DNA from 4 places in the Paenibacillus sp. KS1 genome. Region 4 is predicted to be linked to each of the others. Evidence: riboswitches for the same ligand, from Rfam matches in the RefSeq annotation. Region 4 holds a riboswitch; each other region holds the start of a gene.
The links. A riboswitch is a leader RNA that binds a small molecule or an ion and turns the genes downstream of it on or off. The one in region 4 is predicted to bind thiamine pyrophosphate.

Region 1 (8,036 bases), on a different contig from region 4:
CTGTTCGGTTCCATCTTCATGCCATAAAATAATGTTCCTGCAAGGAGAAGCAACACAATCAGAGACACACGAATCGTATGCTTGCTCCACTTCTTGTTCTTCATGATCTCACCTCAGCCCAATCATAGGAGACCAATGTTACGCCAATATGACAAAATGAAAATAGCCCTCTAGAAACCTGTCTGCGTGAACATGAGCATCAAACAGCAAGAGCATGAAATTTATTGCCTACATACAAAAAACTGCCTTTCAGCAGTAAATTGAAAATACCACTCGAAAGGCAGCTTACATCTGCTCCCCCTGCTTGCATAGAGGAAGCACAATATGAAATTCGATATCTCCAGTATGCAGTCGTACGCCATAAGCCGCCTTGTGTTTCTGCAGGATCCCCTTCACAATAGCTAAGCCAAGTCCCGTTCCGCTAAGCTGCTTGTTGCGCGAGCTGTCAGCAACAAAGAACGGCTCCCACAATTGCTTCAGCTGCTCTTCAGTCATGGAAAACGTACATCCATTCCGAATGAACAGAACTAACGCATCATCCTTGTTCGTAAGATCAATCTGAATTTTCCGATTCGTCGTGTATTTCATTGCGTTCGATACGAGATTGTTCAGCACCATTTCAAGCTTGACCCTATCAGCCTGAACGCAACAGCTTTCCGCATTCTGATCATTCAAGGTCAACTCAATCGAATGCTGTTGCAGAGGTAGCTCATATTTCGCAATGACTTGATCAAGAAGATTAACGACATGAACATTCTCAATGTTCAGCTCTTCCGTCTGCAAGCGAGACCATTCCAACAGCTTCGTAACGAGCTCGGACATATCATCCGTTTGCGACTGTATGACATCCATGTAGGTGCCGTCATCCAGACCATCCTTCACCCCTGCGGAATATGCCTTGATCACGGCAAGCGGTGTCTTCAGTTCATGTGAGATGTCACGAATGAGGACACGCAAGTTCCGGTTCTTCTCCTCCAACTCTTGATGCGCCTGCTTCAGCTTATCACTCATCGTATTAATGCTATGTGCAAGATCCTCAATCTCATCTCCTGTTCGGATATCAACTGTCCGGTATCTTTGTTCTGCGATATCCTCTGCCGTGTTCTTAAGCTGCTCAATTGGCTTCACTGTTCGCTTGGAGAACCAAGCAGCGAGCAGTAGCGCTAGTGTGAGCGCACCAACTGCTATAATTAAATTGAACTGATTGACGATACGTATCGTCTCGCCGGAATTGGCTACCGATTCGCCTGCTGCGAAGATCATTCCTTCCTTCATGACAAATGTAACGAGAACGCTCGACTTCAACTTTTCCTGCTGATACGACTTCGTAACTGTCCCGCCGCGCATTAGCTGTGCAAGGCTCTCTTCCGTGAGCCAGAATTTGCTCATCGCAATCCTCTCCCGCGTAAATTGTTCGCGCAGTGTCCAATTCAAGCGGTCAATGTCATGGTCGTAGGATGCATGAACGATTGTGAAATGGTAATCATCCGCTACCCGCTGAACTTCTTCAAGGAGCTGCTTCGACTCTATGCTGCGCAACCTCTCCACCGCTTCCGCCAACGCAGCACGCTTCTGATGGACAAAATAATTTGGCATAAAGAACGTATTCACACAATACGAGAGTCCGAACACAACGACAAGAATAAGCGCAATTTGCACAAACAGCTTGCGACTAAGCTTATTCATGGCTATTCGGATGCTCGAAGCTGTAGCCCATACCACGGTGCGTCCGTATCCATTCCTCGCCGATCTTCTCCCGCAAGCGGCGTATATGCGTATCTACCGTACGTTCCTCACCGAAGTAATCATAGCCCCATACATGATCAAGCAGCGCTTTGCGCGTTAAGACCTGCCCCTTGTTCAGAATAAAAAACTTCATCAATTGAAATTCCTTCTTCGTAACCCGCAGATCAATTCCACACTTGCTAATCTTCTGTCCTTCCATATCTACCTGGATATCCCCGAATAGATATTGTGCCTGCATGTTCAGCAGCTTCTTCGCCCTCGCCAGCAAAACCCGAGGATCGAACGGCTTCCGAATATACTCATCCGCTCCAGAATCAAGAGCTGTCAGCTCATCTTCGTGCTCTCCCTTGGCCGTAAGCATGAGCACCTTCAACTTCGAATTCGCTTTGATTTCTCGACACAACTCAATCCCGCTCATCTGCGGCATCATCCAATCGAGCACTGCCAAGTCCAGCGGCTGGTTGTAATAGATCTCAAGCGCTTGACGCCCGTTCTCTGCCGTAAACGTTCGAAAGCCCTCTTTATCAAAATAAGCCGCTAAAATTTTCAACATATGCGGTTCATCGTCTGCAATAAGTACATTCATTTACTTTGTATCTCCTTACCCTTGTATGTCTTGCGTTGAGTGCATTCTATATTATTGCATTTTTAATTGAATAAGGAAAACCCCACTGCTATACTGGAAGCAACAATAATGAGGAGGCGTTAAGATGAAGTGCGTAACATCAACTGGGGCAGGTATTGATCGGGGATAACGCATAACACCCCTGTAAACTGCGCAACTCCCCTTTAGCAAGAGAAAGGGGATTCCTATTCGTGGAACAAATGAACAATGACAACCGCATCGATGCGGCAGAACAAGAACAACCCGTGTATGCCTTTCCCAATGTGAAGAAATCGATCGCGTGGTTAAGCTTTTTAGCTTTTTTCAGTGTGTTGAATGAGACTGTTTTCAACGTATCATTGCCCGACATCGCATACGATTTCAATATCACTCCGTCCGTTGCGAATTGGATCAACACATGCTTCATGATTACCTTCGCGCTCGGCTCCATCATTTATGGCACCCTGTCATCCCAATACGGCATTAAGAAGCCGCTGCTCATCGGTGTGCTCATCTATGGTAGTGGCTCGTTGCTCGGTTTCTTTGCCCATGACTACTTGTCAGCTGTATTGGCAGCCAGATTGATACAAGGTGCCGGGGCTTCGGCCGTGCCCGGACTCATCATGGTTATGGTCACTCGCTACGTTGGAGAGCAGCATCGAGGCAAGGCGTTCGGCATGATTGGTTCTATGGTAGCGCTTGGTGAAGGGATTGGCCCAGCTGTAGGCGGTGTACTGGCAGATTATGTGCATTGGTCCTACCTGTTTGTCATTCCGGTAATGACGATAGTCAGTCTCCCCTTCTTCTTGACCGCACTGCCGCAGGAGCCTTCTCGCAATGGACGAACAGATATCATCGGCATTGCCCTCTTGTCAGCAGGCATTATTCTATTTACCTTGTTTACTACGACATATGTCTGGTTCTATCTTGTCTGCAGTATGATTCTCGTTCTTGGGTTTGCCTTCCATATCCGCCGTATTCGCGAGCCGTTTATTGCTCCATCCCTGTTCGCTAATCGCCCATATGTACTCGGCACGCTTGCTGGTTCCATTTTGCTAGGAACGGTAGCTGGATTTATCTCGATGGTTCCTTACTTCATGCGGGATGTACACCAACTTTCGACCGCCGTTATCGGCAGCGCGATCATTTTCCCAGGGACACTCAGCGTCATTCTGTTCGGCATACTCGGTGGAACTCTCGTTGATAAGAGAGGAACTTCATTTGTATTTGTCGCTGGAATAGGTCTCGTCACATTCAGTTTCGTCACGCTCATTGCATGGGGGAATGATTCTCCATGGCTGATGACGTTCGCCCTCGTGCTCGTGTTCGGAGGGTTGTCATTCATTAAGACGGTTATCTCTGCTTCCGTTGCAGAATCACTAGCACCTGACCAAGCAGGAGAAGGAATGAGCATGCTTAGTTTTGCATGCTTTATGGCTGAAGGCATCGGCATCGCTGTAGTCGGCGGCCTGCTTACACACGGTTGGCTGTTGACTTCGCTAACGCCTGCTGTTGCCGAAGAAGCTTCATTCCCCTTATACAGTGGCCTGATTATTCTGCTCATAGCAGTTCTTGCTTGCGGAGGGATCGTATACAGCTTGGCATTGAGACGACATTCTACAGCTTCACACGATTAACTATTAATGAGGATCAGGGTTTCTTCCTGATCCTCATTTTGTTCTATTCTCTCTCCAAATCTCCTAAACACGCTCACCACTCCTCCTCTTCTATGTTGTCCAGCGAACAATTTCAACCTCATAGACTTCTAACTTCCTCGTATCTTTTATGTTTTTTTTGTAAACATTTCGTTGTCAACCTAACATGAATATTGTATGATATGAGCAATTGCATAGTCATACAAATTCGGGGGCTTGAGGAATCAAGCTGAGATTGTAGATAAGTATACCGCTACTGACCGTTAATCTGATCTGGGTAATGCCAGCGTAGAGAATCTGTATTTGTCATGTGATCATGCTCTGCTGTGATCTAGGACTCTTCTACCGTCTGGTTGCCAGACGGTTTTTTGTATGCTAACTATACAACAAAGGAGAGGGTTATGTTGCCAGAACAACAGAGAAGCAACAAATTAAAGTTCACGGATATTCTCATTACCGTGATGATCGGGGTCGTATTTGGTGTGATCTTCAAAATGTGGGAGAGCGTCTACAGTCTCGCGAAGCCGCTGTTCCCGCAAGCAGGACAATTAACATATGGCATGTGGTTTATGGCTGGCCCATTCGCGTACCTGGTCATTCGCAAGCCCGGCGTCTGCTTCCTGGCAAGTCTTGCTGCCGCTAATTTATCGGCTATTCTTGGCTCTGCTTGGGGACTGGAGACGATTGTGTATGGCTGTGTACAAGGTCTGGCAGCAGAATTGGCATTCACCATGACCGGATACCGCAAGCACAGCATCGTCATCGCAGGCATCGCTGGCATTCTGTCCGCAGTCGGCTCATTCATGATCGATCTCGGTTACGGATATGCAGATTACGAGACATGGGTGCTCGTCTTGAAGTACGGACTTCGTGTCATTAGTGCGTTCATCTTCGCTGGCGTATTTGCCGGCTTGCTCGTTCGCGCATTGGAAGCGACAGGGGTGACCAAATCCATACGTCCTGTATCCAAAGAGGATTACGCGGTACTTAATCAATAGCACGCATAATATGAATAGATAAAATTTGTGCGTACGCCACAAATTCGGAATAAGGTGGTTACACATGCAACAGGAATCTCATGCGAACTCGTCTGCATTTGTTGACCGCTTGCGCCTAACATTTCCAGGAGAGGATTCCTTGCTGTTCAAGGACCTCTCCTTCCACATTTCTACCGGCGAGAAGGTACTGCTCCTCGGGCCAAGCGGTTGCGGCAAATCAACACTGCTGCAAGTATTAAGCGGAATTATGCCCCACTCTATTGAAGTGCCGATGAAATACGATCAGATTAAGCTTCCTTCAAGCTGGGGCTTCGTATTCCAAGATCCGGACAGCCAGTTCTGCATGCCATATGTAGATGAAGAGCTCGCGTTTGTACTGGAAAATCTCTCGATCCCCTATGATCAAATGCCAGCATACATGACAGGCATACTTGAAAGAGTGGGATTGCAGTTCAACAATCTGCATACAGAAATCCATACGCTATCCCAAGGCATGAAGCAGCGGCTCGCGCTTGCGTCCGTCCTGCTGCTAGAACCAGAGGTGTTGTTCCTCGATGAGCCCACAGCGCTTCTTGATCCAGAAGGAACGAAGCAAGTCTGGGACACCGTGAAACAAGCTGCCGATTCCTCCACTATTCTAATCGTGGAGCATAAAATCGAGCATGTTATCGACATTATCAATCGTGTGGTGCTATTCGACAGCACTGGACAAATCATTGCGGACGGTGAACCGCAGAGCGTATTTCTACATCATAAAGATAAGCTCGTTGAATATGGTATATGGTATCCCGGTGTATGGCAGGACTACAGTTATTCAAAAGCCTTCCAAGCCATATCGCAGCAACGAACGGCGAACGGATATCAACAGCCTCATTGCAAGCAGGACGGTGGGCTCACCTACGCGCGTCTGCAAGCTGTGCAGCCACTGCTCTCTTTGCGTGATTTTAGCGGCTACTATGAAGAAATTCGTCGCATATCCGTCCCCAGCGTAGATATTTATCCGGGGGAATGGATTACGATTATCGGAGAGAACGGGGCTGGCAAGAGCACACTGCTGCTGTCTCTTATGCAAATTCTGCGTACTACAGGCATGTATCTTATTGAGGGTCAAGAGCTGATAGCACCGGCTCGCAAGCGATGGTTCCCGCGATTCAGAAATATGGGAAAGCAGCCTCCAGCCGAACTCGCCTTCGTATTTCAGAATCCTGAGATGCAGTTTCTAACGGATTCGATCTTTGATGAGCTTGCTTATGAACCTAGGCAGAACAACTGGGATGAATCGGACATTGCACATAGAGTGGAACAAATCTTGGAATCATTCGATCTGAATATCGAACAGGATCGGCATCCGTATCATTTGTCACTTGGTCAGAAACGCAGATTAAGTGTCGCTACAGCGATGATGCGTAAGCGTCCGATGCTGCTCCTGGATGAGCCAACCTTCGGGCAAGACGCTAAAAACACATTTGCTATATTGGAAAAGTTGAACCGTCTTCGGACAGAAGGAACCGCCATAGTCATGGTGACACATGACATGAATATCGTGAATCGTTTTGCAGATCGGATATGGCATGTTGAGAAAGGCCAACTGATCGAACAAGAAGTTTCCCCACGTGGACAGACAATGCGGGAGGTGCAGATGAAATGAAGCTGCTCGCTCCCAAATCGGAAACATGGCTTCATCAGGTTAACCCTGCGCTCAAGCTTCTCGTCTTTCTCGCTCTGCTCATCGTTGCGCTGCTTACCCGAGAGCTTGATTTTGCATGTTATCAGCTAATCTTGTACACACTGCTGTTGTTTCTATGTAGCGGCCACTCTACGAAGAAGCTGCTGTTCGTGACAACACCGTTCCTTCTCCTGTTCGTCTCGACAGCATCCACGATGATCTTGTTCGGCAAGGGGGAGCATGAATGGTGGTCATGGGGAATAATCCGCATTACAGAGGAGAGCTTCCTCCGCGGACTTGTCATCGGAGTGAAGACACTTTGCTTCGGCATGCTCGGCATTACATTCGCCTTCACGACGAAGCCAATATTGTTATTCTATGCGCTGATGCAGCAATTCCGGCTTCCGCCGCAATATGCTTATAGCTTCATCGCTTCCTTGCGGCTGCTCCCTGCGATCTGGGAGGATTACCGAGTTCGCACGCATGCCCTGCAAATCCGCGGCGTTCAATACAGCAAGGGATTTAAAGGGATGTATGAGCGTCTACGCATGTACGCTCTGCCACTGCTCGCACAGAGCATTCGCCGTGCACAGCGAGTTGCTGTCGCAATGGAGGCGAAGCGGTTCCAGATGGGTCGATCACGTACCTACTATTATATTACACGCTGCCATTGGCGCGATGTATGGTTCACTCTGCTCATGGTTGGATTAATTACGCTCGCCTATATGGCCGCACTGCACTTCCCGTTCACCGGCTCGACCGTCTAATTGGCTTCAGATACAATCTGATAGGTAATTTTATTTTATCATCCAAGAAACTCTCCCAGATCTAATAAGGAGAGTTTCTTCTCTTTCTTCTCTAGCATGGAGATAAGATTCGACAATAGTCTTGTTGACGCGTCCAAGCTGGCTGATTGTATCCCTTCAGAGTGTTGCATATTCAAATCTACCTTCGATTTACGGTATATGACCACGTTTCATCTTCTGTCACTTTACCGATTGACTGATGATCGATGTCTTAGCTCTTCCTCTCGGCTGAATGGTTGCCAAGCATACACCTGCCAGCACGAAGACAAGACCCACAGCAATCGACCACGTCATGCTGTCGCCGTACAGCCATACGGACAATAGTGAGGTTACGATTGGCGTCAAGTTCAAGTATATGCTCGCCTTGCTCGCACCGATCTGCTGCACGCCAAGGTTGAAAATAATATAACCGATAAGCGTTCCGCATACGACCATATACGCCATCTCCGTCCAACCTTGCAGAGACATATCGGGAACTTTACCCCAACCCCCTTCAAATAGCGAACTGACTCCCAGAAACAGAGAACCTAACAAGGTCATTACTGTAGTCGTGAACAAGGG
Region 2 (8,036 bases), on a different contig from region 4:
CGTCTTGTTGCGCGTCTTCTCCCAATACGCATCAAGCGACAGGTCGAAATTGTATTTCAACTCCAGCTGCTGATATTCACCTAGACACAGCTGTGTCGTTGTAATCGACGCCAGATCATGTGCGTAAGGCTCATGATCCTTGCCGCTAGCTGTTAGCAATTCGATGACACGGCACATAATGTAGTTGCCAATGTGAACCGCGTCATAAATGCCTGTCTTGCAGTGCAGCGCTGGCTGGCCTCGGCGCGTATCAGACTGATCCAGGATGTCGTCGTGAATAAGTGACGCTACATGAATAAGCTCGGCAGCAGAGGCAAGGCGGTAGACATCTTCGGATTCCACGTCTGTGCCGAAGCGGCTGCCTACGATTGTCATCATAGGTCTAAGACGCTTGCCTCCTGCACGGATGAGATCCAACACGCTCTTCGCGACAATGGATCGGGAGGGGACATCCGGATCGTGCAGAATAACGCGTTCCAAATCCCGATTAATTCGCCTTAGGGAGATGTTCAGCTGATCGCTCAGCGTACCGTTAAATGATGCCATAGGAAGCCACCTGCTTATAATGAGTGGACACGAAACGGCCCATTCGTTGATGAAGCATCATATCCGAGGCAGTGCCCTCGACACGGCGAATCTGGATGCGCTTGTTCGTCGTTGCCAAGTCTATAATGAGCTGCGTCATTCCGTGGCGAACGGCGAATTGATAGTACAGGCTGAGCAGGAAATCACCGTCCAACACAGCCTTGCCCGCGAGCTGTTCATCCTGCGGGACATGTTGATGTGTACGCAGTGCCTGACGAAGCAGCCAGTAGCAGCCGAGCAGCACTTGACGTTCCTGCTGCTGCATATCGTACGCATTCAGCATGCGAGCCATGTCGAGCAGCAGATGTTCATCCGTTCCAGCCGCCAATTGAATGCCGGTGATCGGCGGGAGATGCTGTGCCAGAAGGTCACTTGTTTGATTCAATAGTTGCCGATTCATGGGAACCCCCCGCTTCCCTCAGAAATAAGGAAAGTAATGTGACACGAAGTACACATTACTTTTCCAGTACACCATACCATCTATTCTTGTTGAGCAATTAATCCGTATACAGGTACCAGCGCTTCACGAACGGAATCTTCTTCCAAATGCGCTTCAGGCGTGGATACAGGTAGTAGTCCAGACCGAACGTGCTGCCGGAACCGCCGATAAGCGCGATGCCGCCGAAGAAGTACCAGAACATTTCATAAGGAGCCATACCGGACGTGTAGATCATGACGCCCATCGCAACAGTTCCGATCGATGCGATCGCTGTGAACAAGCCCAAGATCAACATAATACCGAAGATAACCTCAGCTGCAACCATGCAGCCTTGGAAGATGTAAGCCATTGCTGTATAGCCGCCATCGTTTGTATAGAACATCAAATCCATCGACCAATCGACAATGCCCTTGACGAAATCAGGCACTGGAATCGCCTTGATAGCCGTACTTGCACCTTCAACAGCGGATGCTGCTGTTTGTGCGTCAACCGTTGTATGAACTGCATCAACCGCTTGAGAAGCTGCAGTCACACCATCCATCGCCTTAGGCGGGATGAGGAACATCTGCGAAGGATCCTTCAGCAATTTCGATGCCTTCACCCAACCTTGGGATAACCACATGAAACCGATATAGATCCGAAGCGGAACAAGCCAGAAATTCGGGGAACGCTTAGCAAAATGTCCACCGACGAAGCTGCGGCGATTCTTCACATGGAAGAATTCGTGCATCATGTAAGACCAGATCTTATGGAAGCCAAGTACTTGCAAGAAGTACACAATATTAATCATATGCTTGAAGAACATGGCCATGAAGCCAGTGAAGTGGAACATTTTCTTCGGCGTGCCGATAGCGGCTACCCCGTAGCGTCCACCGATACATACCATCGTACCGTGGAAGGTTGGCTTATACGACTTATGTGTGCCATTCTTCAAGTCAGCCACGATATTATGTGCGATAAGACCAGCAGAGTGCTCGGCGTTCTCAACCATTTGCGGTACAGGACGCTCTTCGCCTTCCGGAATATAGAAGATGTTGTCGCCGACAACATACACATTTTTGTGATCAACGGACTGCAATTTGTCATTTGTCAAAATGCGCTTGCGTCCTTGCTGCTGAACATCGAGGTTGCCTACAAGGTCAGAACCTTCGACACCAGCAGTCCAGATAACCGTGCTCGATTTGATTTCATTATCGCCAAGGACAACGGAATTCGGCGTAACGCCGGAAATCTTCGCACCTGTGATAATTTCAACTTTCATTTTGCGGAGATACTTGTCCGCTTTGTCAATGAGCTTTTGCGGCAGGATTGGCAGGATTTTCGGAGCCATATCTGCTACGACGAGGCGAACCTCAGATTCGTCCACATGGAACTCATGGCACAGCTCTTCGCGATATTCCGCCAATTCGCCGACCATTTCGACACCAGTGAAGCCGGCGCCAACAACGACGAATGTGAGCATTTGCTTGCGCAGCTCTGGATCTGAAATCTTCGTCCCGTCCATGAACATTTGACGAATTTGTTGTTTCAGTTTAACTGCATCCTCGAACGACCAGAGGGAGAAGGAATTCTCTTCTGCACCCTCGATACCGAAGAAGGATGGCTTACAACCTGTACCGATAACAAGATGGTCGTAATTGTAGGATTTCTTTCTGCCATGCAGCTTCTGTCCGTTGAAATCAATGTTCTCGATCTCGTCCAGCACAACGTCTACTTTCAGACCTGCAAAGATTTGCTTCAGGTCCATTTTGATTGCTTCTTCTTCGACGCGGCATGCTGCAACCTCGTGCAGCTCCGTCATCATCGTATGGAAAGGTTTACGGTCGATGAGCGTAATGCGAATGTCTTTGTCTTTCTTCAGACGCTTCGCCAGCTTTTTCGCTGTCAGTACGCCACCATAACCGCCGCCCAATACAACGATCTCTTTCATGGTTTCACCCCGTTGTAATGCTTATTTGTCGATATTTAAAAATTGAACTATCTAATGCGAACAAGGGAGCTCCGCGAATAAAAAAGCGATATATGGCTCTCAAGCATTCATACGCTGCTTGTGCCCATTTTGCTTTCCTACTGCGGAGCTTCCGTGTTATCTCTATGTGATCAAGGAAGGAGTAGACTTATCTTACTTCGCGTTAGCCAGTGCTTCTTGAGCAAGTTTCACGAAGCTGCCAACGTGGATGGATACGCCGGATACAGCGTCTGTTTTACCTTCGTTGTTTACAGTGATCGCAGCTGGATCTTGCTTAGCGATAAGTTCTTGCTCCATTTTTTCAGCTTGCTCGTGCCATTCGGAAGAAGCACCGCCAGCTTTCATACCGTATTTGCCGTCTTGAGATTGCTTTTTCTTGGAATCTCCGCCATCTTTATGAACGCCATCCCAGTTTACAGCTGTGATTTTGCCGTCTTTAACTGTGATGTCCATTGTTTCTTTCCAACCGGATTTCTCATCGAAATCAGGAGATTCTGCATGGAAGTCGCCGTCTTTCAATGTTACTTGAGCAGCGTCTTTATTCGCTTCTGTTGATGTGTTTGTTTCAGGTTGTTTTGCAGCTTCTTCTTTCTTATCTCCACAACCAGCCAACATACCTACTACCAATACTGCGGATAGTAACAGTACAAGTTTCTTTTTCATAAAGAGTCCCCACCTTTTCTTTAGTTCAAAATTACTTTGTGAAAATTATAACTAACAGATTTACAATGTCATTTTAACATTAACTCCCTCTATTTAATGTGATATATATCACACATAAAGGGTAAATCTTTAACTAAACCAAACTTTTTCCACGACTGTTTATTAGCTGGCATTGACGATGCGGCTATGTATGACAATATATTCCCTCCATATCGCTCACAATATACGAGAGGGGCATCGGTAACGTTCATCCATCCATGTAAAATAATTGCTTCCACTTAATATAAGGGATAATTGCATCGCTGTTCAGTGATATTTTTCTATTGGCATGAACGATATGCATATGGTAAAGTTATGGCTTGCGCCTGAGCGCCGCGGTTCGTAACCATCCCGCGTAATCAAAACTAGGGAGGAATTTTATTATATGTTCAACTTTACTTGGGGCATTCTGTTCGTCCTTGCGAACTTTGCCTTCTTCTTGATTTGCTACCGGGCATTTGGCAAGTCGGGACTATATGCTTGGATTGGTGTAATGACGGTCATCGCTAATATCCAAGTTGGCAAGACGATTGAGATGTTCGGCATTGTCATGACACTTGGCAACACGGCGAATGCAACGCTGTTCTTGACAACGGATCTGTTGAATGAAAAGTTCGGCCGTAAGGAAGCGAAGCGCGCAGTGTGGTTCGGGTTCTTCACGTTGATTATGACGACGATTATTATGCAGATGGCTCTTCGCTTTACGCCTGAGGCTTCTGATATGGCGCGTACGGCACAAGCATCGCTGTCGAATATTTTTGATTTGATGCCGCGCCTTGTCGTAGCAAGCTTGACCGCGTATTTCGTCAGTCAGTTCTTAGATGTGAAGCTCTTTAGTTGGGTGAAGGAACGATACCCGAAGGCAGGCCAATTGTGGATTCGAAGCAATGGTAGTACAGGAATTAGCCAAATGGCGGATTCGCTCGTATTTTGTACGATTGCGTTTGCTGGCATGGTGCCTTGGGATGTATGGTTCCAAATCTTTATTACTACTTATGTCATTAAGCTCATCATCTCGGTGTTGTCGACACCAGTTCTATATTGGGCTAGAAGCTTCCCTGTTCGTGAAGATGTGGAAGGGCAGCAAGCGAAGTAGGGAGCGCACATTGGTTGACTTAGTAAAGCGGCTCTAACTTCATTATATAAAGAAGACCCCGATACCGATATGGTGTTGGGGTCTTTTGTATATGTACTCTAGTATGGTCACCATTGTCTAGAAGCATTTTGTCTAGAAGCATTATGCCTAGAACCAGTCCGTCAATCAAGGGTGATGGCCGCAATGATAAGGAATGATTTCTGTTCGATATTGATGCGAATTCGTTGATTCGGATTCTCCAAATCCATATGAGGCAGGGAATGCTCCAGCCACAGCAGCACGAAGCAGCCAAGCAGCAGGCCGAATGCAATCACGATTTTGGTGATCGTATCATACAGACATCCTCTACGCCAAGAAATCAATGAGGTAATTATTTTGAGTTAAAATGGAAGATTGTCCCTTGTTTCACATGGAACTTTTTTCGACAGGAATCTAGTGAATATGAGCAATCTGCTGTCATAAAGCATACGAATAACGAAGTTGATGGGAGATATAAGCATTGCCCTAATGATCAGCGGACACTTTGCAATTTCTGTTTGTCACTGGACTTTCTGATGGATGAGGACTATAATTACCCGTGTAATATGGTAGCTTCGATAACTGCATATGCACGCTAGGGGTGCTGGAATTTGGCCGGCTGAGATTGTATCCCATTAAGATACCGACCCTTACACCTGATCTGGGTAATGCCAGCGTAGGAAAGACGTTGAACCGCGTCATTATTGTTATAATTAGGTTGCTTGCTTATTCGTCATGCTCTGCATGAATGTGCGCTGCTTTGGGCAGAATGGACATAATTGCTGTACGGATGAACGAATGCCGGATGACCTTATTGACGTGATTCATCGTATGATGCACATTCGCATATACGCGTAGAACGGCACACAAAGCGTCCCAGAGGGGGCGCTTTTTTTTGTGGATCTGAATCGTGTTGCAGGACGGCGGGACGGGAACTTGCTCATCCATACATATACGATCGAGCGGATCGTCCAACTGGTGAATGCGGCAGGCGTTATCGAAGCACTTTCTAAATTCATGATCGGCTCTCCACTAGTGAGGGAAGGAAGAGAAGGGGGATTCATCATATGCAACGGACACGCTTTACACGAGGGTTGATGCTGGCGCTCGTTATCATGATGACATTTGCGCTCGCTGCTTGCGGCGGCAAGGGTCAGGAAGCAGGACAAGGGAGCCAGACAGAGGGGAACACGGCACAGGAGCAAGGAACGGATAAAGCGAAGGAGAAGCGCGATGTTAAGATTGTGCTTGATTGGACGCCAAATACGAATCATACCGGCTTGTATGTAGCCAAGGAGAAGGGCTACTATGAGGAAGAAGGTCTGAATGTCGAGATATTGCAGCCGAGTACTGGCGCATCAGATGCGATGATCGCATCGGGAGAAGCGCAATTCGGTGTTAGTGTTCAGGAAAGTATTACGATGGCTCGACAACAAAATGTTCCGATCGTGTCGATTGGTGCGATCATTCAGCATAATACATCAGGCTTTGCCGCGCCGAAGGACAAGAACATCAAGTCACCTAAGGACTTTGAAGGCAAAACGTATGGCGGCTGGGGTTCTCCGGTTGAGGAGATGATTATCCGCACGATTATGGAAAAGGACGGCGGCGACTATAGCAAGCTGAAGAGCGTCAACATGGGCAATGCCGATTACTTTACAGCCGTGAAGAAGGATATTGATTTCGCGTGGATCTTTTACGCTTGGACAGGTATTGAAGCAGAGCTTCGCGGTGAGCCGATTGATATGCTGTACGTCAATCAATATGCGAAGGAACTCGACTATTATACGCCGGTTCTTTCGACAAGCGAGAAGCTGATCAAGGAAGATCCTGAATTGATTAAGGCATTCATGCGTGCTACGTCCAAGGGCTATCAATATGCGATTGACAATCCGGAAGATGCAGCCAACCTGCTGCTTAAAGCTGTGCCGGATTTGAACAAAGACCTGGTTATCGCAAGCCAGAAATGGCTCAGTCCGAAGTATAAAGACGATGCACCTCGCTGGGGCGAGCAAAAGCGTGACGTATGGGCAAATTACATGAATTGGCTCGTGGAGAACAAATTAATGGATAAGAACATCGATGTAGACAAGGCGTTTACGAATGACTTCTTGCCAGCTTCATAAGCCTATACGGTTATAGGAATAGGCAATGGGCGCATATGCGCCCTTTTGCTGTATATCGTTACCTGTGTATATCGTTATAGGATATCGATACGAGATAATCGTCACCAAGACCGTTACAAGTTGATCATTACATGAGGATTGAGAAAGAGGAGGAGAAGCAAGATGGCGAACAGTTTAGTAAGCATTCAGATCATTCCGAAGACGAAAAATGGGGAAGACGTAATTCCCTATGTAGATCGTGCAATCGAAGTCATTCAAGCATCGGGTGTGAAATATCAGGTAAATCCACTGGAGACAACGATGGAAGGCGAACTTAGTGAACTCTTCCGTATTATTGAGGATATGAACAAGGCCATGATTGAGATGGGAAGCATCAATGTATTGTCGCAAGTAAAGATTGTGTATAAGCCTTCCGGCATTACGATGGATGAATTGACGGTGAAGTACCGGCCATGAGTGGACGTCGAATCGCGAAGATCGGTCCTCCGATCATTGCATTTATCATATTCCTCGCCATATGGCAGGCAGGAGTAATGGTGTCAGGCATTGAGAAGTGGATGCTGCCCAGTCCGCTCGATATTGTACAAGAGGCCGTAAGCAATGGTGGCGGTCTGCTTATGCATACATGGGCTTCTGTTCAATTGACGCTCATTGGTTTCTGTGTAGGCACCGCTGTCGGCCTGCTGCTGGCTTGTTCGCTTCATCCGATGCCGTGGCTGAAGCGGGCGATCTATCCGCTTGTCATAGTCAGTCAGAATATCCCGACGATTGCGCTGCTGCCGCTGCTGATGATCTGGTTCGGCTTCGGTCTCATGCCGAAGATTGTCACCATTACGCTGGTATGCTTCTTCCCCGTATGCGTGGCTACCCTGGATGGTCTTGCCCAGACAGACCGCACGATGATGAATTATATGCGTATGGCGGGCGCGAGCCGGTCGCAGCTGTTCTGGAAGCTGGAGCTGCCCCATGCACTTCCATCTGTCTTCTCAGGCTTGAAAATAGCAGGGACGTATAGCGTGATGAGTGCGATTATTTCCGAGTGGCTCGGGACGGACAAAGGGATCGGCTACTACATGGTACTGCAAAAAGCAGCCTATCGCA
Region 3 (8,036 bases), on a different contig from region 4:
CGCAACTTGCGCAAGCTGCTGTCTGAGCGTATTGAGCCAGGTGCAGTTATCGTACTCCATGACAGTGGGGATACGTTCGGCGCTGACAAGGAAGCCCCCGGACAAATGTTAACGGTGCTGCGCGATATATTGCACGAGGCTGAACGTAGAGGGCTAAAATGCGTACGCACGGATGAATTGATCAGGCTGGAGCATGCGTAGTAAATAGGGAAGGTATTGAGAATATAGTATTATTCTTAATACTTCAGCCTGAGAGAGCTCATTGGTCATACGACGTGTTAGGCGTTAAACGCTTCGGTAATGTCCTCGTACCAAGCAGGCCTTTCTATTTGGATTCGGCTTTGTTCAGAGGCATCGAGATTTAATTGGGTGAGGTGTATCCCGTAAAGCTTGCTGTTAAAGTCTGTGTTAAAGTAGTAGCTGCGATTGGTATGATCGCGGTATACACACCACTGCGTCCAATCGTATATGGTGCTGGAGCCCTTCTTATAGACCGTTCCGCTAGGGACCGTGAGTGTTTGCAAGATTTGTCTGGCTAACCCGATGCTTTCCTTCGTGTTGGCAGGACGGAAAGTCGTTTTCTGCAGGAATGCAGATCGAGCAAAGCGGGATTGGGGAGTCGGATCGCCTGGAATTCCAAGCTGGCCGCTGCCGTAGAGGTCGCCTCCACAGCTGGTTTGCGCATTGTTTTCCAGGCTTAAGTGCTGATATAGCTCTTGATTGGCAAGATGCCAAGGATATGTAGGCTCATTCGTCAACACGCCCAGTTTGCTCGGGTAAATTTTCATCTCCCCCTCAGTGAACTCTACGATTAAATGATTGCCTGATGCATCACTAATAATATAATGCAGTAGCGCATAGGCGGACGGATATAGTTCTGAAATATTAATGACGTTCAAATCAGCTAAAGCAGCCTTTACCTCATGGGTATTTTTGTAATTCCCCAATAGATACGGAACAAAATTGGAGTTATAAAGGATGGGGGTATCTGGTCGAGGCATGGGATATTTGCTGCAGGACAACCACAGCCCGGCAACGGAAAGTCCATGCTCGTTCAAGCCGTCGGAGTAAAAGATGAAGTCTTCAATCAGATCGCCTGCTCCAACAAACCCGTATTTGTTTTTCCATTTCATTTCGTTTCCAGGAAGATTGGCTTCAGGAAAAGGCTGCCCGCGAGGTACAAAATTGACGATGGAATTGAGTTTCAATGTCCAGTCCATTGTTCTTGCAGAGACGATACCGCCATTCTTCGACTTTCGCGGTATCGATATATTTGTGCACATTCCAATTCCTCCTTTTCATTTTCTTAAATCGCGTACTTTTATATCTTATTAGCGGCACACAAAAAGAATCCGCCTATTTCCGGCGGACTCCTCCATAATGTTCGACAATTGGAACGACAACGATATTCATGGTATGACAGAAAGGCAAGCGACGCTTGGGTGACTCGATCCTGCTGCCGAGAGAATAGTTCCGGAAGCAAGTCCTCTCGCGGCATGACATACATTCTCCGCATGGGTAATGGCAGAGATAACAGCGATCCCGTCTGCACCAGCTCGAATTACATGTGGCGCACGCTCTGCCGTAATGCCGCCAATGCCTACGATCGGAAGTGAAGTTATCTCTGTTAACCTCTGAATGATTGCAGTGCCTTGCGGCTCAAGAGCATCCTCTTTGGAAGCAGTCGAATAAATCGGCCCAACGCCGAGATAATCGGCGCCTTGTTCCTCAGCCAGCAGAGCCTCTGCTGCCGAATGAACGGACACGCCGAGTATTTTATTGCCGATGCGATCCCTGACTTGCGCCGCTGGCTCGTCGTTCTGGCCGACATGAACCCCGTCCGCATTCAAGGCAAGCGCCAGCTCTACATCATCGTTCACGAGGAAGGGGATGCTGTGTCTTCTGCATACCGACTGAATGCGCATTGCGAGTTCTTTCTTAGCTGTTGTCTTCAGCGCGTTTGCGCCTTTTTCCCGAAACTGTATCATCGTAGCCCCTCCGCGAATGGCTTCCTCGACAATCGATCCAGGGTCTGCCTTGCAATTGGCGCTGCCGAGCACAAGGTACAGCCGCAAATAGGAACGCATGCGGGCATCTGCTACGCGACTCTCTACACTTGTCATCTGACCACCTCATCCATCTGCCGCCGCCGATATGCCCAGTGGTTTGTCGGGCCGTTGCCGCCGCCAAGCCCGAATGTCTCCTCAATTGCTGCCTGAATATAATGCCGCGCAGTACGAACCGCTTCATTGGGAACAGTGCCCTTCGCAAGTTCTGCCGTAATCGCTGCCGAGTAAGTGCAGCCCGTGCCATGAGTATGCTTGGTCATGATTCTGCGGCCTTCCAGCAGTGTGAAGCGGGCTCCATCATAGAGTAGGTCAACAGCCAGCTCGGTCGTCATGTCGTGGCCTCCCTTGATGACGACCAACTTGGCGCCGTAATCAGCAATTCTTATCGCAGCCTTGCACCGATCTTGCAGGGTAACAATCTTCATTCCTGCAAGCGCTTCTGCTTCCGGGATGTTCGGCGTAACAATCAGCGCAAGCGGCAGCAGGCGATTCTTCATGGCCTCTATGGCATCTTGCAGCAGCAGCTCTGCGCCTCCCTTGGCTATCATGACCGGGTCGACGACAACGTTGTTCAAACCGAATGCTTCAAGGCGATTCGCTACTGTCTCAATAATGTCTGCGCTGAACAGCATCCCTGTTTTGACAGCATCGACCCCAATATCTTCTACGACGGCATTTATCTGTTCAGCAGCGGCTTCAGGAGATAGCGGGTATACGCCGTGAACACCAAGCGTGTTCTGTACCGTCACAGCCGTAATCGCTGACATGCCGAATACGTTCAGCTCTTGGAAGGTCTTGATGTCAGCTTGAATGCCGGCGCCGCCACCGCTATCGGAACCGGCAATCGTCAATGCTCGTGCGACCATCATAGCCATACCTTCCTTCTAGCGGAGGCTTGGCGAGGGGTGATTGTTGATGCCGCCGTATCGAATAGGTCGATCTCAGCCAAGGCATCAAGAAATGCGGTCTGGAAGCTGCCAGGTCCTCGGTGACCCGCTGTTCGATAGGCATGGGCGGCTGCGCACCCATAATAAGACATCGCTGCGGCTCCCGCCAGCAATAAATCAGACTCTATTGCGGCAAATGCACCGATGACCGATGTTAGCAGGCACCCGCTTCCCGTTATGCTCGTTAATATCGGATGACCGCCCGCAATAACGTAGCCGGTTGTGCCGTCTGTAATGACATCCTCTTTGCCCGAAATGGCAACGATGGTGCCGAATCGATCGGCTGCCCGCGCAGCAAGATCGAACAACGCTTCAGGGGAGCGAAGGGAGCTTTCAGACTCCACGCAATCCACGCCCTTGATCTCGCCAGCTTCCCCCATAAGCTGGGCAATTTCCGCGGCATTGCCGCGCACGATCGAGACGCGCAATTCCTTGAGCATCTTCACAGATACCTTCGTCCGATACGGCGTTGCGCCTGCGCCTACTGGATCGAGAATAACGGGAATGCCATGTACATTCGCCGACCGCCCTGCGATTAGCATAGCTTCTATCATGTCGGTATCGAGCGTGCCAAGGTTCAATATTAGCGCATCTGCTGCCTTGGCCATGTCCGCTACCTCTTCCTTGGCTGAAGCCATTACAGGTGAGGCGCCAATGGCTAGCAGACCGTTAGCGGTAAAGTTGGCGACGACGATATTCGTCATATTGTGGATGAGGGGGCGCCGTTCCTTAATACGTTGGGGAAAGAGAGGCATATCATTCATCCTTGTTTCACCTCTGCCTTCTCCGTCAAGCCTACCGGCCAGTCTTCTACTTGATAAGCCATGTCCCAGAATAGATATTCCAACTGGCAGCTAGTCAGAAAATGCTTCTTCAGCTGCTGCTTGCGTGCTTGCGACAGCGATTCTGCCCATTCATCCAGCATTCGGCGCATTTTGTCCGTAACTCCGCCGCCGAGGTCTCCATAGAAATGAATCCACTCATAGAACGGATGGGTCTCATCTGGATTCACTTCTTTTAGCAGACGTTGTCCGATCTCCGTATATGTCCATGGGCACGGCAGCATAGCCGCAATAATATCTTCCAGGGTTCCTTCATGGGCCACGGTAAGCATATGGGACACATAATGGCTCGCAGAAGGGGCGAGCGGGTAGCCTTGCAGTTCTTCGAACGTCACGCCTGCCACGTTACAAAAATTATGATGGGGGTGTGTCTCGCTATTCAGTACGAATGAGATTTGCTCGTTGAAAAGAGCCATTGTCTCTCGGTTGTCGCATTTGGAAATCGCAATGCCGTAAATCCGAATAAAGGCATTCAAATATTCAAAATCCTGCTTTACGTAGTGAATCAACTGTTCTTTCTTGACAGTACCCTCAGCAATACCTCGAACGAACGGATGCTCCATAATGGCGTCGTATATCGGCTCCGCTTCGTGTCTCAGTTCCTCCGTAAATGTAAGCATGAACAGCACCTCCGCATGATTGGATAGATGATGAATGCATGCTGAAATCTGGTCAAGGAGCACTTCGCGGCAGCCAAAAAAAGCCGCCCCGAAATGGAGCGGCTTCATCATGTCCATACAAAAAGACCATGAGGCCGGCTCCACTTCCCTCCGCCGGTATTACCCGGATCAGGTTCAAAGGGTCCAAGAATTCTTGTCTCAGCCGCCTATGCGGCTCCCCTAGTGGATTTCACGTCATATTCATCTTACGAACTACTTTAGCATTGATGGAGATAATTGTAAAACGTTAGTTTTCTGAACCATTCGGTCAAAACGATAATTTGTTAGTGCTTGGAGTGAAGATTCGTATTGCAATTGACGCTGCGACAACTGATACAATAACCTCATAAGGCGCCTTATGATACGTCAAGTGATAGAGGTTGATGATAGTGATGAGCAACATGATAGGAATCGACAAATTATCGCAGGAAATCGGTGTGACGAGCCGAACCCTGCGCCATTGGGAGTCGCAAGGGTTGTTTGCGAGTCAACGCGATACCAGTTCTGGCTGGAGGATGTATGATGAACAGACCGTGCTTGCAATCCGTATTACAGCATGGTTAAGAGGGTTCGATATTGGGATTAGCATGAGGTGACAATGCCGATGAGTAATCAGTGGAGTTATTCTCCAGCATCGATCAAATTCGTAACCCTTCCACCAATGAGAATGGCTTGCCATGTTGTCGTAAGCGCATCACCAGAAGAAGAAGCGATCGAATCATTAGTGGACTGGCTCGTGCAAGCTGAACTGCAAGGAACGGCACGGCTATTTGGAAAAAATGAAGAACCACTCCCTGACGTTGAATCGAACGTTTACGGTTATGGTGCATATGCCTCCATTCCAGAAAATATCGATATACCAAGTCATTTGGCGGAGGCTAGGTTCTCCGGCGGGGTGTATGCCATGATGGAGAGTACAGATGATATTACGGGATCGTGGCAATTATTGATGGATAAATTGAACGAGCATCCTGACTACGAGCCTGATTCGGAGGCAAGATTCTGCTTGGAGGAGCATATACGAAATGACAGCCCGGCAGGAAGCAGCAACGCTTATTGGCTGCAGTTATTCGAACCGGTTCGAAAGAAAATAAAATAATAAACATGAAATCCCCGGTGCAGTCGTTGCGCCGGGAATTGTGTATTTGGGGACAGGAGAGAGGGGGGGGCTCGCTTTAGGTTTTCTTTATTAAGAAGTCGAAGTTGCGAGCGGTCGCATGATGCGTTTGCGCTGATGGAATGTGGCAATTTCGGCTTGACCGCGTTGCTGAAGCATAAGAGCATTGTCCGCCACGTATTTGCCGACGTCGTCTGGAAAGTGAGAATCCGATGATAGGGTAAAGGGGACATCATGTCGAAGCAGTACATCAATAAAGGAGGAACTCGGACACATCTCCTTGACCGGGTAGCGGTAGAACAGTCCTGCATTTACCTCTGTAGCTGTATTTGTCCGTTTCAATGCTTGTGCGATTCGCTCGTAGTACGGGAGAAGCAGCTCCTCAGCTGGGCGATAATTAAATACTTTCAAATTGTCTAAATGGGCGGCAATATCGAACAGACCGCTGTTAATCATTCGTTCGACATCATCGAAAAAGCGTCCGTACAGTTCACACAGATCAACCTGATCGAAGCGGAACTGAGTCTCGGGATTATCGAATCCCCATCCATCCACATAGTGAATCGACCCGATCACGTAGTCCCAATCCGCCATCGCAATGAATGATTCCAAGTCCTTCTCTCCACCTGCAAAATAATCCGCCTCTAATCCGAGACGTAGCTCGACTCCCTGCTCGGCCCATCTGGGCTTTGCGGCCTGAATGGCAGCTGCGAAATTCTCCATCCGCTCGGTGCATACTTGATGCAGCCATGTATGCTGAAGGCGGCCTAGCGGGGAGTCGCCGATATCGAGGTGACGTTCGAAGTAGGGGAGCGTCTCTCGAAACCGATAGAGATGATCCACGATTCCGACCTCCCGCAGTCCTTTGCGCAGCGCTTCTTGCAAGTAGAGATCGAGCCATGATTCGTCATAAGCTCCTCGCTGCAGTCTTGTATGCATACGCGCATAACTCGCTTCGAGCCATGCGCGAGAATGTTGTGGTTCAGCAATTGGATGGAAGTGATCGAATGCTTGATTTGTACGATCAAGCCAGCGGAACGAATAAGGGCCTTCCTCCAAATGCATATGGTAGTCTACATAATACAGCATAATGATCGCATCCCATCCTATGTCATAGTGGCTCATTCGTGATGTATGAAGTGATGTGTTACTTCGACATATAACTTCGCTATGTTCTTATGGCTCGCAAGCCGTCGTAATCCAACCTACTTGCAATCCGCTGCGCTTCCATTTATCTGGCATAGGTGCATCGCATATGATGGCGGTGACCTTGCTCATGTCACAGATGCGGCACAACTGTGTCTCCCCGAGCTTGGTACAATCTCCAAGCACATATGCCTGCTCGGATTGCTCAATCATTAAGGTGGAGCAGATCGATTCTTCCATGTCGTAATCACTGATTCCCGCTGGTGTCATCCCTGCACAGGAGATGAACGCCTTATCGAAGTGGAAGCGTGTAAGCAGTTCACAGGTTAAGGCGCCTGCAATCGATTTCTGCTCTGGATGCGTAACTCCCCCGAGTACGATGACTTTGCCGTCAAATCGTTTGGCTTCCAGCCGTTCCATGAGCAGTTCGGCAGCAGGAATAGAATTCGTCACGATCGTAACGCCGACGACACCGCGTATGGCGCGAACAAGCTCAACAGTCGTCGTGCCTACATCGACCACGATTGTATCTCCATCTTGAATGAGCGCGGCCGCAGCTTCCCCGATTGCTTTCTTTGCCGACTGCTCGATGCTTCGTTTTTTATCAAAATGAGGTTCAATCTTCACATGCGAATACGCAACCGCGCCTCCGTACACGCGCTTAAGCATCTGCTTTGCTTCCAACTCGTCGAGATCCCTGCGAATGGTCTCGGGCGTAACCGTTAATACGCTGGCGAGGGAAGCAACTTGAATTTTGCCATGTCGATTCAGCTGTTCTAAAATATGCTGTCTACGTTCTTCAGGCAGTAGCATCATGAAGCGGAATCACGTCCTTCGGATGGAGGTATACCGTCGTGGTAGAGCCGACGCTCACCCAATCGGAATTGCGATGAATCTGATCGACGACGACATGCTGACCCTGAACCGTTAGTTCCATACGCGTAATGTTGCCAAGCATGGTCACATTGCGTACCGTTCCTGTTACGGCCATGCCGCCAACGAGCGGCTGCTCGCAGAACGTCTCTGGCCGAATGGCATACAGCTTGCTGTCTGCAAGCGTGTAGTCTGGTACGATTTGCCCTAAGGCTTCGGCGTTCCATACGTTATAGCTGCCAATGAATCTTGCGACGAACTCGCTGCTTGGCTGCGTATAAATCTCCTGCGGTGAGCCATGCTGCGCGATATTGCCTGCATTCATGATGTATATGTGATCACTGACGGACATCGCTTCTTCTTGGTCATGCGTAACTAGTACT
Region 4 (8,036 bases):
AGTAGCATAACGCGATTCCGCCTAGCAGAAGGAAGAGCAAGGCCCAATCCTTCCATGTAACTCGAAGCTTCACATAATAAGCTCTTCCACGTCGGCCTGTGAGTCCCTTCGATATCATGGCGGCAGCTACACGCTCCGACTTGCGGATAGCTGAAGCGAGCAGTGGAATTGCATAACGCTTCCATGCCCGCAGCTTGCTCTTCCAGCCACGCTCCCGTTCTATGCCTCGCATGCGGTGGGCATCCTGTATGATGCGCAGTTCTTCCTTGAAGAAGGGTAGGAAGCGATAGCCTGCCAGAATACCGTATGCCCACTTGGGCGACAGCTTGCACTGCTGCATCAGGCTCAGCATGAAGCGAACAGGATCTGTCGTCAAGATGAAGATGAGCGACAAGGCGGAGAAGATAAGCACTCTGAGTCCGAGTGATATCGCCTGCTGGAACGTGGCCTCTGTAATGATGAACGACCCCCACTTCCATAGAATGGCACTTGAAGCGGGATCGGCAGAACGCGGGAAGACGAGAGCCGTCCACACGTAGCCGATGCCCATAATGAGGAAGGGGCAGAAGCTAAGCAGCCATTTACGCCATGATATGTTCCCTAATAGGAATGTAAATAGAACGATGTAGACAAGTGCTGCAAGCGGTGTAACCGGATCGAACGTCAATGACAGCATAATAACCGCTATAATGATCGCAAGCCCCTTAATGCTTGGATTCCAATCATGGAGTATCAGGATGATCTCCTCCTTCGATACCTGACGTCTGTGCAAGTAGGCGAGATGCCACCGCGAAGTTCATCGGCATTCGCAGATGACACTTCTCCACGAGCTCAGGGTGCTCCCTCCACAGCTTGGAAGGGCTGCCGTCAAACCGTATGCAACCATCATCTAGCACGATAATTCGATCCGCATAGGTCTGAACCCACTCCATATCATGCGTGATCATCAGGACAGTAGCTCCTGCTTGGGTTCGTTCTTGGAGGGTGTCCATCAGCTGCTTGGATGTATAAGCGTCTTGTCCATATGTCGGCTCATCGCATAACAATAGCTGTTGGCTGTCGGTAAAAACGGAAGCGACACTAAGTCTTCGCTTCTGCCCTTGGCTGATGGAGAAGGGATTGGCATTGGCAACCTTGTTCAAGCGGAAGCGTGTCAAGGCTTCTCCAACATGCTGCTGTACTTCTTCTTCGCTCAGAAGCTGCAAGCGCATCCCGAATGCAAGTTCATCGAACACGGTATCGGTAATGAACTGATGCTCTGGATTCTGGAATACATATCCGATGAAGGCTCTCAGCTCCCGCTCTGCATATCGATGAAGAGGCATGCCATTCAGGATGATTTGACCTTCCTCCGGCTGTGTCAATCCAGACAAGAGGGAAGCGAGCGTAGACTTCCCAGCTCCGTTCGGACCGACAAGTGCCACCCATTCCCCTGCATGCAGAGTAAGGGACACGTGATCGAGGATTACTCTCCCTTTACGCCGATAGACAAGGTTGTTCGCTTGCAGGACTTTCTCAGGCTCCCGTGGGGAACCGTTCGATTGAGCTGATGTTAGGATACGCATCACATCCTGCTGCGCGGATTCAGGGAGCGACAGCATCAGGTCCAGTAGATCCTCGTCGGTTAGTGCGGGTTCTGCGGACTCGAGATGCTGATGAACGAACTGCTCATCATAATTGCTGAAATCGAAAATGTTACTACTATCGTCATGGTTGCTGCTATCGCTACTGTTGCTGCGATTAAACCACTCACGGATGAATTGCTGCAGTTCCAGCGCTTGCGGAAGCCAGATACCGCGTGACTTGGCTTCAGATGCATGATGCCTGAAATAGGAGGCAGGAAGCCCGTCAAAGACGAGAGCTCCATCCTCATCCATCACGAGCAGGCGATTCGCCATACCGATCCAATCGTCCAATTGGTGCTCAATGATGAGCAGAGCCATCCCTTCCTTGCGTGCCAGCTCTGCAATGAGCGCAGCGAATTGGTGTCTTGTATACGGATCGAGATTCGAGGTGGGCTCATCCAACACAAGCACATGCACGCGAAGGGCTAGAGCGCAGGCGAGAGCCAGCTTCTGCTTCATGCCTCCCGATAGCTCGTGGATATACGCATGGCGCCATGCGAGTAATCCCACCTTTTCTAATACCTCTTGAATCATGGATTCCATCTCAGTTCGAGGACAATCCCGATTTTCTAGGCAAAAGGCTATTTCCTCTTCTACACGCAGCATACAGAACTGACTTTCGAAATCTTGAAATACAATTCCGATATGCTGGGCCGCTTCACCAGAATCGTACTGTTCGATTGGCTTGCCGTACACGAGGACACTGCCTTCAACGAGACTGTCTATTGCATGTGGATACAGACCGGTAAGGCAGAAGGCTAGCGAGCTCTTGCCGCATCCGCTTGGGCCTAGCAGCAGAACGGTTTCCCCCTCATGCAGGGTGACATTGATGTTGGATAAGACGGGCTCGCCTTCGGTCTCGAAGGCGAGTGTCAGATCAGTGGCTTCCAGTGCAATATGAGATCCGTGCTCGACGTCATGTTGTATAGTCAATTGTGCTGGGTGCTTGGAATTGAGAAGCGCTGGGCTTGCCATGTTATCGCTGCCCCTTTGCAATTGGGAAGCTTCTAAGAACTCCTGTATTGGCCAAGGCGTCCGCAATCCATTTGCCAAGCAGACCTGAGATGAGTGCGCCACTTATACAGCGAACGACGAACATCGCGATGATGAGACCAACAGAGTAGGCCGCATAACCGCTGCGGAAATACCCCCACGCGAAGCTGAATACAGCGGAGCCCACCCCAGCCAGCATGAGCACTTTGGTTGAATAATTCCGATATCTTGTAGCGGCAAATACGGCTTCGGCGCCTAAACCTTGAATAAGGGCGGATACAATCAAAATAGGTCCTACGGCGTTGCCGATTAATACCTCAACCAATCCAGCGACTGTCTCTGAAATAACCGCAGCCCCCGGTTTGCGGATAATATAGGTGGCGATGATCGATACGATAAACCAAATGCCGAAGATGACTTCATATCCCATTGGCCCCATAAAGCCAACAAGCACATTGCCTATTTGCAGGAAGAGCAGATAAATGACGGCAAACACGACAGATAATGAACTGAGAACGACGATATCTCGTAATTTCCATTGACTGTTTCGCGAATTCATGAACATTCCTCTTTTCTTAGAACGATGATCGGATGAGTCCGTTGGGTTTGTAGTTTGCATTTTGGAAATTCTTTTTCTTCAGCTGCTACCTTGTGGAAGGGCTGTTGGCTGACATCGTAGTTGTCATCACCACATGGGACTTGTCTGATTTTCTCGCCCGATTAAAGGCATGCTCAAGTGTAGCGAATACTCGCTGTGCATCTCCTTCTAAGCGGCTTGCATAATGAGCGCTCTCATCGAAAGTGCCTTCTTCCTTAGCAAGGCCAATGATCTCATAGATCGTATCCATGTAATCTGCCGTTCCGAGCGGATAGAGTGCAAAATGAGCTGCGACCTTGAGAGGAATCGCTTGATATCGTTCCGCATTCATTCGAATTTCGTCCGTACTCATGAAGGCATCTCCTTGTGTGTCGCCCGGACAGCCAACAGAGAACGTAGCATTCAGCACAACATGTTCTCCACTTGCCGCGCTATGTAAATAGATAGACTGAACGACATCGAATACGTGTTCACTGCGCCCACGAACCCAAGTGCTGACATCATCGGTATGGCACCATACCTTGGACATGTCTGTGTCTCGCAACGCTCCTAAAATAAGTTCAACAAAGCGATCGCTCATCGGATAGATGGAAAAGCGACAACCAACGATGCGGCTTGTACCACAAGATAACTGACTCATAACTTATATCCTCCCTGACGAATCAAATTGTGGTCAGCAGACAACAAAAAACTGCACCGTGAGTCGGTGCAGTTACGCTTGAGGATACAAGGGTATAACATGGCTTCATGCAATGACGAACATGATGAAGCCGCAACTTATATCAATCAGTCGACTACACTTCCCCACGCTAGTATTATCTAGTTCGGGTTATAAGGGTTAACAGCGTTGCCGCTGTCTCTCAGCTTGTTACAGCACCCCTAGTGTTCGAAATTCACTATGCAGTTGTTCCATCGTTCATATGCTTGACAGCTTTCATTATACACGTGATGATCCGTTTGTAAAGGGTGCAACACCAAAAGGGATACTTCAAACTGGAGCTATTATTGCAATGGGCTAGATCCCGGCATGCAAACGATCCGTGGTATCGAAGCCTGAAGGTGATGCCCGACATCGTGAAGGGACTCTAGTCCTCCGTAATAGTCAACGTGATTTGAAACAAGGTATGGTAACACTGATCCTGCGTTAATTCAATCGTGCCATCATGGAGCGTTATGATTTTTTTGCAAATGGCGAGACCTAAGCCTGTACTGTCTTTGATCGGCCCATCGCCGCGGATGAATTCCTCGAAAATATGTTCTTTGATCGGCTCCTGAACGCCAATTCCGTCGTCTCCGATCCACAGTATAACGTTTCCTTCTTGTCGTGCACATGACACATAGAGCACCGTTCCCGCTGGATTATATCGCAGTGCATTGCTAATTAAGTTGGTGATGACGCGACTCATATGAATCTTGTCCATCTTGACATAGAGCGGTTCTTCCGGGATATGTGCTTCCAGCTCAAATCCCTTCTCTTCTATTTCCGGATAAAATTCCACCACGAGCTGCTGGAACCATTTCGTAATGTTCACTTTCTCTTTGCTCAATTCCGTATGCTTGTCATCCAGCTTCGCCAGTTCAAATAAGTCTTTAATCAAATTGGCCATATAAGCTGACTTATCGTAAATGTATTGAATATATTTGCGGGTATCCTTGTCTTCCAATGCCTGATTGTCCAACAGAAGCTGCGAATAACCGTAAATCGAAGTAATCGGCGTCTTCAAATCATGCGATAGATGCAGCAGCATGTTTCGCTTATTGTTCTCGGCGGCTTCCTTCTCAGCAGAAGTGCGCTGCAATCGTTCAGCCATGCCGTTAAACGCATCTTGTATTTCCGCGAATTCCTGTTCGGCTGAATAATGAAGCCGCTTCGTGTAATTGAAGTGCTCCATCTCTTTGATGCCTTCTAAGATTTGCCGCAACGGCTTTTTCACTTGTCTAACCGAATAGCGGGCGTAAAAGTAAAGCAGGATAAATAATAAAATAGCTAACAATGCACCAAAGATCGTTGTCGCAGTTGATAATTTCAACAAGCGCTCAGGAATTTTCCACAGCAATACATAAGATTCGCCGTTCGGCCCTTTGGCTTGGTATGCATGGTAGGAGATTGCATCATCGTTGCGCTCTACATCTATCTTGGCATACATTTGACCGTCTTCGTAATGCTTGATGTCGTCCTCTTTGTTTCCTTTGACAAAAATGATCTCGCCTGACTCATTCACGATTTCGAACCAACCGCCGTACTTGTCCAGCAAATGCCCACTGATGTTGTGGAAAGGGTACCGATAAATATCCGTTCCATTAATTTGAGCAACGACCAGTTCATCTATATATCGCCTCATAAATAGGTTCGTGCTAAGGAGAGATACAATAATCGCTGCTATCATCAGGACGCAGATCACTGCATAATTTCGAAAAAATACCCGTTTTAAGGGACGTCGACCGGAGAGGTTATTTGCTTTTTTCAAAACGGTAACCTAACCCCCTAATCGTAATGAGATGAACAGGCTTTCTCGGATTATCCTCAATTTTCTCACGGATTTTGCTTATGTACACCATAATTAAATTTTCGTCTCCGATGTATTCCTCGCCCCACACCTGCTCGTAAATATGCGCTTTGGTCAATACTCTGCCAGCCTCTCTCATAAGAAGCTCCACAATCTTGAATTCGTATGATGTCAATTCTCTTGGGATGCCGGACTTGAACAGTTGGCAGCTCCTTGTATTCAGCCTCACATCTCCGATTTCGATAACTTCCTGCTCCTGCCTATCCACCTTGGCAAAAGAGTCGATTCGCCTGAACAGCGCTTGAACGCGGCTGACGACTTCCAGTGGGTTGAAGGGCTTGCCCACGTAATCGTCCGCCCCTAGCTGCAAGCCGTAGATTTTATCCATATCGTCAGACTTGGCAGAAATAAAGAGAAACGGAATTTGCGAATTCTGCCGTGTTTTTTTGAGCAATTCCAAGCCATCCATTTGTGGCATCATAATATCGGCTATGACCAAATCGATGGACTGCTCCTGCAAGATGGTCATCGCTTCGGCACCGTTCCCGGCTGTAATCGTGGCATAGCCGTGGTTGGTCAAATAGATGGTCAGCAGTTCCCGAATCTCGGCTTCATCATCAATGATAAGTATGGTTTTCATTTGTTGTTCCACCTCTATGTATGCAACAATAACTCCCGATTCACTTGCGGCTAAGCGCAGATGGATCGGGAGTTGTGTTGAATTAGAATAAATTGTCAGCGAACGTAGACAGCATTGCTGCAGCTTCTTGCTTCAGTATCGGCTGCTTGGATCGATAGTCGAACGCCCCGTCTTTCCCTTGGATAACTTCAGGCCCAAATAATTGCTTGGCAATGACGAACTGAACGCCTTCGCGCGCCCAGGTATCGGTGGAGCCGCTGAGCCGGGCTTCTTTCGGTCCTGTACCCACATGGTTGAATGCCATACGCCATATAATAGTCGCTGCTTCCTGACGCGTCAACAATTCCTGCGGATGAAATTTGCCGCTCTCAGGCTTCTGAATGACACCAAGCTCATAAGCAGATTGTATTTCTTTAGCAAACGAACTGTCGGATATATCTATGAAAGCAGGCTTGCTCTTGGATGGAGACACCCCGGCCCATCGAATAAACCAACCGATAAACTGTTCCCGGGTAATTGCTTGTGCAGGCTGAAAGCGGTTGTCGCCGCTTCTGTCATCAATGACTTTCAATTGGCGCAAGTGATAGATATACGGAGCATACGGATGGTCGTCATTAACATCCTGATATTGCTGCGGCGCCGCTAATTTTTCGGTCCAACTATCTGATTTCAGGTCGTAATAAAATGCCTTTACCTCGCCGCTGTCATTTAACTTGAATGCAGCTTTTACGCCTTGTTCATCTTGGAAGAGCAGTGGCTCGATTTCATGCAGTATGTGCTCTCCAAACGGATCCTTCACGATAAGCTTGCCATCTTCGGCACGAATCCGAGAGGTCCACATCCGATTTCGCAAATCGCTGTACATGCCCTCAAATTTTTCCAATGATCGTGTTGCTCGCTCATGAGGAGCCTGGGCGCCTTCTTTCTTCGGGTAATAATGATCCATGAATGCTTCCAACAAATCCTTGCGGAACTCAACATCTTTATTTACAGTAACGAAAATGCCGACCTTCTCATCAGGAATCAACCACAGATTGCTGTGATACCCGGCCATGTCCCCGGATTTCTCAATGAGATAACGTCCGTTGTATTGCTGCTGATTGGCGTATTCGAATCCGTAGGCCATGTTCGGCAGCTTCTCATGCACGGCGAGCTGAGGCTTATGCATTTCTGCTGCTGTTTCTGTCTTAAGAATCGTTGCATCACCCAGCTTGCCGCCGTTTAGATGGGCGAGCATAAAGTTGGCCATATCAGCACCAGTAGAGAACATGCCGCCCCCTGGAAGCTCTGTCGGTACCGTTGCGTAAGTGGGAATTGCTTCTCCCATCACGTTATATGGAACGGCCAAGTGTTTCGTAATGTTCGAGGTTACGCGGAAATCGCTGTTTGTCATACCTAGCGGTTTAAAAACATGCTCCTGCACGTATGTACCAAATGGCTGTTTGCTCACTTGCTCTACGATGTAACCTTGAATCGTAAAGCCTAGATTGTCATAGCGGTAGTACTGGCCAGGCTTGCGGATCACTGTAGGCGTATTGTCCGATACATATTGCTTGATAGATGCTTCTCTAGTTAAATCGTCGGTAGATAATTCGGAGCCGTCCCCGAATTCGAATCCGGTCGAATTCGTCATTAAATGCTTCGTGGTTAGGGGAGTGCCAGTCTTATTTGGA

Region 1: linked by a shared signal. The riboswitch ahead of BBG47_RS07120 (ECF transporter S component) and the one ahead of BBG47_RS22470 (YkoF family thiamine/hydroxymethylpyrimidine-binding protein) in region 4 are both predicted to bind thiamine pyrophosphate.
Region 2: linked by a shared signal. The riboswitch ahead of BBG47_RS24345 (hypothetical protein) and the one ahead of BBG47_RS22470 (YkoF family thiamine/hydroxymethylpyrimidine-binding protein) in region 4 are both predicted to bind thiamine pyrophosphate.
Region 3: linked by a shared signal. The riboswitch ahead of tenA (thiaminase II) and the one ahead of BBG47_RS22470 (YkoF family thiamine/hydroxymethylpyrimidine-binding protein) in region 4 are both predicted to bind thiamine pyrophosphate.

What each region holds. Positions count from the first base shown of each region.
Region 1 is NZ_MAIS01000014.1:59,921-67,956, forward strand. It holds gene BBG47_RS07100 (metallophosphoesterase) at 1-104, opposite strand, end outside; gene BBG47_RS07105 (sensor histidine kinase) at 286-1,686, opposite strand; gene BBG47_RS07110 (response regulator transcription factor) at 1,679-2,332, opposite strand; gene BBG47_RS07115 (MFS transporter) at 2,572-3,987, shown strand; TPP riboswitch at 4,204-4,317, shown strand; gene BBG47_RS07120 (ECF transporter S component) at 4,407-5,003, shown strand; gene BBG47_RS07125 (ABC transporter ATP-binding protein) at 5,068-6,651, shown strand; gene BBG47_RS07130 (energy-coupling factor transporter transmembrane component T family protein) at 6,648-7,436, shown strand; gene BBG47_RS07135 (DMT family transporter) at 7,656-8,036, opposite strand, start outside.
Region 2 is NZ_MAIS01000104.1:520-8,555, forward strand. It holds gene BBG47_RS24320 (polyprenyl synthetase family protein) at 1-546, opposite strand, end outside; gene BBG47_RS24325 (hypothetical protein) at 533-985, opposite strand; gene BBG47_RS24330 (FAD-dependent oxidoreductase) at 1,083-2,954, opposite strand; gene BBG47_RS24335 (FMN-binding protein) at 3,147-3,656, opposite strand; gene BBG47_RS24340 (queuosine precursor transporter) at 4,081-4,791, shown strand; gene BBG47_RS29565 (hypothetical protein) at 4,953-5,105, opposite strand; TPP riboswitch at 5,397-5,510, shown strand; gene BBG47_RS24345 (hypothetical protein) at 5,707-5,907, shown strand; gene BBG47_RS24350 (ABC transporter substrate-binding protein) at 5,877-6,935, shown strand; gene BBG47_RS24355 (thiamine-binding protein) at 7,098-7,391, shown strand; gene BBG47_RS24360 (ABC transporter permease) at 7,388-8,036, shown strand, end outside.
Region 3 is NZ_MAIS01000001.1:175,069-183,104, forward strand. It holds gene BBG47_RS00770 (polysaccharide deacetylase family protein) at 1-201, shown strand, start outside; gene BBG47_RS00775 (linear amide C-N hydrolase) at 279-1,283, opposite strand; gene thiE (thiamine phosphate synthase) at 1,410-2,123, opposite strand; gene thiD (bifunctional hydroxymethylpyrimidine kinase/phosphomethylpyrimidine kinase) at 2,120-2,935, opposite strand; gene thiM (hydroxyethylthiazole kinase) at 2,935-3,780, opposite strand; gene tenA (thiaminase II) at 3,777-4,478, opposite strand; TPP riboswitch at 4,607-4,709, opposite strand; gene BBG47_RS30360 (MerR family transcriptional regulator) at 4,910-5,113, shown strand; gene BBG47_RS00805 (hypothetical protein) at 5,122-5,616, shown strand; gene BBG47_RS00810 (histidinol phosphate phosphatase domain-containing protein) at 5,707-6,723, opposite strand; gene BBG47_RS00815 (DeoR/GlpR family DNA-binding transcription regulator) at 6,811-7,596, opposite strand; gene BBG47_RS00820 (ABC transporter ATP-binding protein) at 7,580-8,036, opposite strand, start outside.
Region 4 is NZ_MAIS01000086.1:655-8,690, reverse strand. It holds gene BBG47_RS22485 (energy-coupling factor transporter transmembrane component T family protein) at 1-736, opposite strand, end outside; gene BBG47_RS22480 (ABC transporter ATP-binding protein) at 723-2,600, opposite strand; gene BBG47_RS22475 (ECF transporter S component) at 2,602-3,177, opposite strand; gene BBG47_RS22470 (YkoF family thiamine/hydroxymethylpyrimidine-binding protein) at 3,263-3,856, opposite strand; TPP riboswitch at 4,001-4,107, opposite strand; gene BBG47_RS22465 (HAMP domain-containing sensor histidine kinase) at 4,302-5,684, opposite strand; gene BBG47_RS22460 (response regulator transcription factor) at 5,668-6,363, opposite strand; gene BBG47_RS22455 (serine hydrolase domain-containing protein) at 6,446-8,036, opposite strand, start outside.